2 regions of the Rhodoferax sp. GW822-FHT04A08 genome follow, and region 1 is predicted to be linked to the other one. Evidence: predicted binding sites of a transcription regulator. Region 1 holds the regulator's gene; the other holds the start of a gene.
What was found. Region 1 encodes FNR, which switches genes on or off when oxygen is low (the NO sensors DNR and NnrR bind a similar motif). Its sites were predicted from a motif close to TTGATNNNNATCAA; they were not measured.
Positions count from the first base shown of each region.

Region 1 (3,413 bases):
TCATCCAGCCCAGCCCCTGCATGCTGGCGGCAGCCAAGGCACCCAAAGCGGAGTAACCCACGATGCGCCCGAGTTGAAAGCTCAATATTGCCGGGTTCTTGCGGGCTCCGGCCGCCTGACCAATGCCGGCGCAGGCGGCGCCACACATGGCGACGCAATGGGGGCCGCCGGCAAGCCCCATCAACAGCGCCGTGGCGCCCAAGGAAAATTGCATTCTTCGATGCTAAATGATCTTGGAGAACTTGGCGCGGGTACGGTCAGTTTGCAGGTAGCGGTCAAACACCATGGCCACGGCACGCACGAAGAACCAGCCCTTGGCGGTGACCTGGATCGCACTTTCCTCCAGCACCACCAAACCTTGGTCCACCAGCGTACGCAGGACTTCCAACTCCTTGGCAAAGTAGCTGTTGAACTCGATCAGGTAGGCCAGCTCAATCGATTCATATTGAACCTGCCCCTGGCACATAAGCGCCATGATGACGGCTCGACGCACCAGATCGTCCCGGGTCAAGGCCAACCCGCGAACAATGGGAAAGCGCCGCTGGTCCAGGGCGTCGTAATACTCTTCCAGCGTCTTGGCATTCTGGCTGTAGGTAGCGCCGATTCGCCCAATGCTCGATACACCCAGGGCGATCAGATCGCAATCGGGCTGCGTGCTGTAGCCCTGGAAGTTGCGATGCAAACGTCCCTGGCGCTTAGCCACGGCCAGCGCGTCGTCCGGCAAGGCGAAATGGTCCATGCCCACATAGACGTAGCCGGCCTCCATCAGTGCGGCCATGGAACGCGACAGCATGGAAATCTTGGAGCCGCCGCTCGGTATCTCGGCAATGTTGATGCGGCGCTGCGGTTTGAAGCGTTCCGGCAGATGGGCGTAGGCGTACAAAGCGATGCGATCCGGACGCAGCTCGATGATCTGGGCAATGGTCCGCTCAATCGACTCAGGGCTTTGCTTGGGCAGGCCGTAGATGAGATCTACATTGATGGATTCAAACCCACGGCTGCGCGCATCTGCCACCAAGGAGAAGACCTGCTCGGCTGGCTGCACACGGTGCACGGCCTTCTGGACCGCAGGGTCAAAATCCTGCACGCCGAAGCTCAGGCGGTTGAAGCCCAGCTCGGCCAGGGTATCCAGCCGCTTGGCATCGATGGTGCGGGGATCTATTTCAATGGAATATTCCCCACCGGGGACAAAGGTGAAATTGCGCTTGAGCATCGCCATGACGGCGCGAAGCTCATCGTCGCTCAGAAAGGTGGGGCTGCCTCCGCCCAGGTGCAACTGACTTACGGACTGTGCAGTTCCAATCAACTGGGTATGCAAAGCCACCTCTTTTTCCAGGTAGGTCAGGTATTCGGCAGCCTTTTCGTGGTGCTTGGTGATGATCTTGTTGCATGCGCAGTAATAGCACAGCGACTCGCAGAATGGGATATGTATGTAAAGCGAAAGCGGCAACGCCAAAGCAGCAGGCCCGCTGCGGCGTTGTGTCAGTGCCTGAGAATAATCTTCTGCATTGAAGGCCTCAACGAAGCGGTCGGCGGTAGGATACGAGGTGTAGCGCGGGCCGGAAACGTCGTATTGGCGCAGCAAGTCTTCGGTGACGGGGGATACGACAGAATTCATAGGTACTCCAGGACATATCCCCGACAATGTGCCTGAAGATGCAAACAGATAGTTTGATGTGAATCAAGGTCTCGAATACATGACATTTCGAAATTTAGGTTCATAATTGATTTGGATCAGGTGAGATAAGGAAGAACACATGAACGCATATCTACCGGATGAAGCCCATCCCGCGATTTCCATCAGGCCGGCGGGCAACGTGGTTGAAATGAGTGCCCACGGCATCAAGGTCGCTTGTTCCAACTGCAATCTGCGTGAACTGTGTATGCCCTTGGGGCTGACCCCTTCCGAATTGGAGCGTATTGACGAAGTGGTGGGCAGTCGCCGCAAAGTCAAGCGCGGCGCCACACTGTTTCGCAATGGCGAGAGATTCACCAGCCTGTATGCGATCCGCACAGGTTTCTTCAAGACCTGCGTTGCCTCCGAAGATGGCCGCGACCAAGTGACGGGTTTTCAGATGGCAGGCGAAATTGTTGGCCTGGACGGCATCGTCCAGGAGCACCACACCTGCGACGCCGTAGCACTGGAAGACGCAGAAGTGTGCGTCATGCCGTTTGAGAAAATCGAGGAACTGTCGCGCGAGGTTTCAGCACTGCAGCGCCACGTGCACAAAATTCTGAGCCGGGAAATCGTGCGCGAAAATGGCGTGATGCTTCTGCTCGGAAGTATGCGCGCTGAAGAACGCCTGGCGGCGTTCCTGCTCAACCTGGTGCAGCGTCTGCACGCTCGCGGATTCTCTCAATCGGAGCTGGTCCTGCGCATGACGCGTGAAGAAATTGGCAGCTACCTGGGCCTCAAGCTGGAGACGGTCAGCCGCACCTTCTCCAAGTTCGTCGAAGAAAACATCGTCGAGGTCAAACAACGCCACGTCCGCATTCTGAACACGGACGCGCTGCGTGAAATCGTCAACCCGAAGGTTTGCAGCTAAGTAGCGTTCAGGGGGCGTCCACGGGCTTGGGGACGCCAGTAGCTGCGTGATTTCTTGCAGCCATCGCAGGTGCGGCACTGGACGGTGTACCACCTAGCGTCTTGTTGATTTCCAGTCCCTTCTGGTAGTAGTTTTCATCCGTTACAGGATCTGGTCGGCTGATGGCCAGATACAGCGTGATAAAACTTGCCACAACAACGATGGCAGGACCTGCCACAACCATCCATACGTGACCGAACTTCCACCATGGTTGGGCTTCTGGTGCATTGGCGAGCTGACTCATATCGGTTCCTTGCATTCAATACTTGAAAGAGAAAACCCCGGCAGGACTTCGAGTCAGGACTCGAAACACTGCCAGGGTAGAAGCTGCTACTGAGTCGACTTACTGCTGAGCAGTGCCCAGGTTGGACAGACCCCAGACATAAGAAGCCACAACATGGATCTGCTCAGGACTGAGCTTATTTTCCTGGGCGGGCATGATGTTGGTCTTGCCGTTGGTGATCATGTTGATGATGGCCTGCTCACCAAAACCGTGCAACCAGATGTTGTCGGTCAGGTTGGCAGAGCCCACCGCTTGCATACCCTTACCGTCTGGGCCGTGGCATGCAGCGCACACACCGAACTTTTCCTTGCCCAGGTTGGCACGCACGGAGTCGTGCGGGCTGCCAGACAGGCTCAGCACATAGTTGGCAACATTCTTGACGTCGTCAGAAGTGCCCACTGCGGCTGCCATCGAAGGCATGTTGCCAACACGGCCCTTGGTGATGGTTTCCACGATTTTCTCGGGTGTGCCACCATGGAGCCAATCATTGTCAGTCAGGTTGGGGAAGCCCTTGCCGCCACGCGCATCGGAGCCATGGCACTGCG
Region 1 covers NZ_JBXAMW010000001.1:768,686-772,098, reverse strand. Annotated here, with positions in the region: gene AC1RMF_RS03615 (sulfite exporter TauE/SafE family protein) at 1-214, opposite strand, end outside; gene hemN (oxygen-independent coproporphyrinogen III oxidase) at 224-1,618, opposite strand; gene fnr (fumarate/nitrate reduction transcriptional regulator Fnr) at 1,827-2,546, shown strand; gene AC1RMF_RS03600 (FixH family protein) at 2,554-2,829, opposite strand; gene ccoP (cytochrome-c oxidase, cbb3-type subunit III) at 2,929-3,413, opposite strand, start outside.

Region 2 (3,413 bases), on a different contig from region 1:
AGGCGGTGGCAATGGGCGAGGATGCCGGGTTACCAAAGCCACGCATGTTGTGATAGGTCAGGCCGCTGCCCAGAATCAGGATGCCCTCATCGCGCAAGGGGGCGAGCATCTGGCCCACGCGGATGTGCTCGGCTGCGTCATAGCCCGACTTCATGGACAGCAGAACGATGGGTACGTCCGCCTTTGGGTACATCAGCCCCAAGGGAACAAAGGTGCCATGGTCGAACCCGCGGGTCGGGTCCTGCGCACAGGTGATGCCGCCGGCAGCCAGCAACTCGGTCACGCGCGCAGCCAGCACGGGCGAGCCGGGCGCGGGATACTTCAGGTGATAGGTATGGGGGGGAAAGCCGTAGTAGTCGTAGTCCATGGGCGGATGCTCCGAGGTGGACACGCTGAACTGCGGCGCTTCCCAGTGCCCGGTGATCACCAGCACGGCCCGCGGCCTGGCTGGCAGTCGTTCGGGAAGGTCGCGGAACTCCTGCGCGGTCTTGGCAAACATTTCGCGCATGCCATCCACGAAAGGCCAGGGGCCGCCACCGTGGGACACGAACATCGTGGGGAATCGGGAACTTGTCATCGTCTGGCCTTTCACGTCATGCGGACAATTATGCGTGTCCCGCGCACGACAGCCCAATCATTCGGCCAAACGGTATGCTTGCAATGCTCCCTGCGGGGGATGGCAGTGCCGTTCTCAGGGCCTGAGGGTCAACATGACGCCGGACAGAAGAACAGCGGCCAACGTAACTCCAACAGACACCAGAAAGTCTTTGATAGCTTGTGACATATCTTGATACCTCCTATAAGAAGCCGCGATTGCGATATGTTTCACGGCCTCAGCTTGTCTTGAGCAAAATGTGTGCCGCCAAATCCGCACTACTTAGTTTCTTTTTCCAACAAAGTGTCGCAAATTGAGACGGGAAAGCACCTTCTTGGGGAGACTTGAAACCATGGGCCCCAAATTCGCCCGCCTGCTGCCTTTTGTCTTCGTGGTGCTGTGGTCCACCGGCTTCATTGGAGCGCGGCTGGGACTGCCCCACATTCAGCCGCTGACCTTTCTATCCATTCGCTACGTTGCGGTGCTGCTGTGCATCGTGCCCATCGCCATTGCCAGTCGCGCGCCGTGGCCGCAGAACATGTGGCAGTGGGTACACATCGGCATATCCGGTCTGCTGATGCACGGGTTGTATCTGGGTGGTGTGTTTGTGGCCATCGGCCTGGGACTGCCCGCTGGCCTGGCCAGCCTGGTCGTGGGTGTTCAGCCCTTGCTGACCGCCATTGGCGCGGGCTATCTGCTGGGCGCTACCGTGCTGCCGCGTCAGTGGGTTGGGCTGCTGCTGGGCTTGGTGGGAGTGGCACTGGTGTTGTGGAACAAGCTCGGCCAGGAGTTCGGCCTGCAGGCGCTGCTGCCCGCCGTGGTCGCATTGCTGGCCATCACCGCGGGCACGCTGTACCAGAAGAAGTTCTGCCCCGCATTCGATTGGCGCACTGGTGCGGTCGCCCAGTTCCTGCCCACCACCGTCGTCACCGGCCTGGCGGCAATCGCTACCGAACACGGCGCCATCGACTGGAGTGGTGAGTTGTTCTTTGCCCTGGGCTGGTTGGTGCTGGTGCTGTCCCTGGGTGCCGTGAGCCTGCTCAATTGGCTGATACGCCACAGCAACGCGGTCAACGTCGCCAGCCTGTTCTATCTGGTTCCCCCGTGTACCGCCCTGTTTGCCTGGGCGCTCTTTGGCAACACACTGACCGGCATGGCGCTGGTAGGTATGGCCCTGACCGTCTGGGGCGTCTATCTGGCACGCAGCTAGCCGACCGCACCATCAACACACTACGCCGGAAATTGATCTGCGTCATAGTACAAATGTGCTCAAGCGCTATCATTTGCCGCACACCCATTACAAGCCAAGGAGCTTTCGAATGACAATTCTCGTAGCCTATGTTCCCCGTCCCGAAGGTCAAACCGCCCTCGAAAAAGGCATTGAGATCGCCAAGGAACGCAACGAAACGCTGATCGTGGTGAATGCCACACCGGGCGGCAGTGGTGAAGATCCTTCACGCGCTGACGCACAGGACGTGGAGCGGGTTGAACAGCTCCTGTCGGTGTCCGGCATCAACGCAGAATTCAAGCAGTTTGTGCGCGGCAAGAATGCCGTGGAAGAACTGGAAGAAATGGTTGCCACATACCAGGTTTCATTGCTGGTGATCGGTCTGCGTAAACGCAGTGCAGTGGGCAAACTCATCATGGGCAGCATGGCGCAGGAAATCCTGATGAACATTCCCTGCCCCATCCTGACCGTCAAAGCTGACTAAGTACGCTGCGTGCCATGGGCATGCAGCGGCCTCCGTTCTGAACGCCGCAGCAGTGGATTGCGCCCCTTGGGTGCAATCGAGCTCGCTTACACTCGTGCGTGGAACTTCCATGGAACTACAGCAGGGGAACACGCAAGATGGCGCTCGTCGTATTCAACCAAAAGGGTGGCGTCGGCAAATCCACCATCACCTGCAACCTGGCGGCCATCAGCGCCAGCCAAGGCCTGCGTACCCTGGTGATCGACCTGGACCCGCAGGGCAATTCCAGCAGCTATCTGCTGGGAGAGACCGCTACCGATGACCAAGCAGATGTAGGCGACTTCTTTGATTTCTGCCTGAGCTTCAGCTTCAAGCCGCTCACCGCCACCGACTTTGTCATCGCCACACCGTTTGATAAGCTGCACCTGATGGCGGCCAATGCCGAACTCAACGAGCTGCAAACCAAGCTGGAGTCGCGCCAGAAAATCTACAAGCTGCGCGAAGCACTGCAGCAGCTCAGCGAAGACTACGACCGCATCTATATCGACACCCCACCCGCGCTGAATTTCTACACCCGCTCGGCACTCATAGGTGCCACCGGTTGCCTGATCCCGTTTGACTGTGACGAGTTCTCACGCAAGGCGCTGTACGCCCTTCTGGACAATGTGCAGGAGATCAAGGCCGATCACAACCCCGAGCTGGACGTCAAAGGCATTGTGGTCAACCAGTTCCAGCCGCGCGCCAACCTGCCGCAGCGCATCGTGGATGAACTGATTACCGAAGGCCTGCCGGTGTTGCAGCCCTATCTGCCCTCCTCCGTGCGCATCCGCGAGTCGCACGAGCAGTCCCGCCCCATGGTCTACCTGGACCCCAAGCATCGCCTGACACAGGCACTGGTGGAACTGCACGACACGCTGTTTGCCAAGCCCAAGAAAAAGACGGCCAAGGCCAGATAACCCTGGCGGCACCCCTCAGGCGGGCTGCAGACGCCCCTTGGGTATGCTGCCCGCCTGGCGCTCAAAGGCCGGTGTGTGGATCAGCGCAATGCTGAGCCACACTGCCACGCTGAAGTACAGCGACATCCAGGCCACTTCGCTTTTCCAGACCTGCCACTGGTGCGACACCAC
Region 2 covers NZ_JBXAMW010000009.1:147,016-150,428, forward strand. Annotated here, with positions in the region: gene AC1RMF_RS17725 (DODA-type extradiol aromatic ring-opening family dioxygenase) at 1-577, opposite strand, end outside; gene AC1RMF_RS17730 (DMT family transporter) at 948-1,805, shown strand; gene AC1RMF_RS17735 (universal stress protein) at 1,915-2,307, shown strand; gene AC1RMF_RS17740 (ParA family protein) at 2,445-3,242, shown strand; gene AC1RMF_RS17745 (hypothetical protein) at 3,258-3,413, opposite strand, start outside.
Region 2: the regulator FNR is predicted to act here: its motif matches at 1,838-1,851, upstream of AC1RMF_RS17735 (universal stress protein).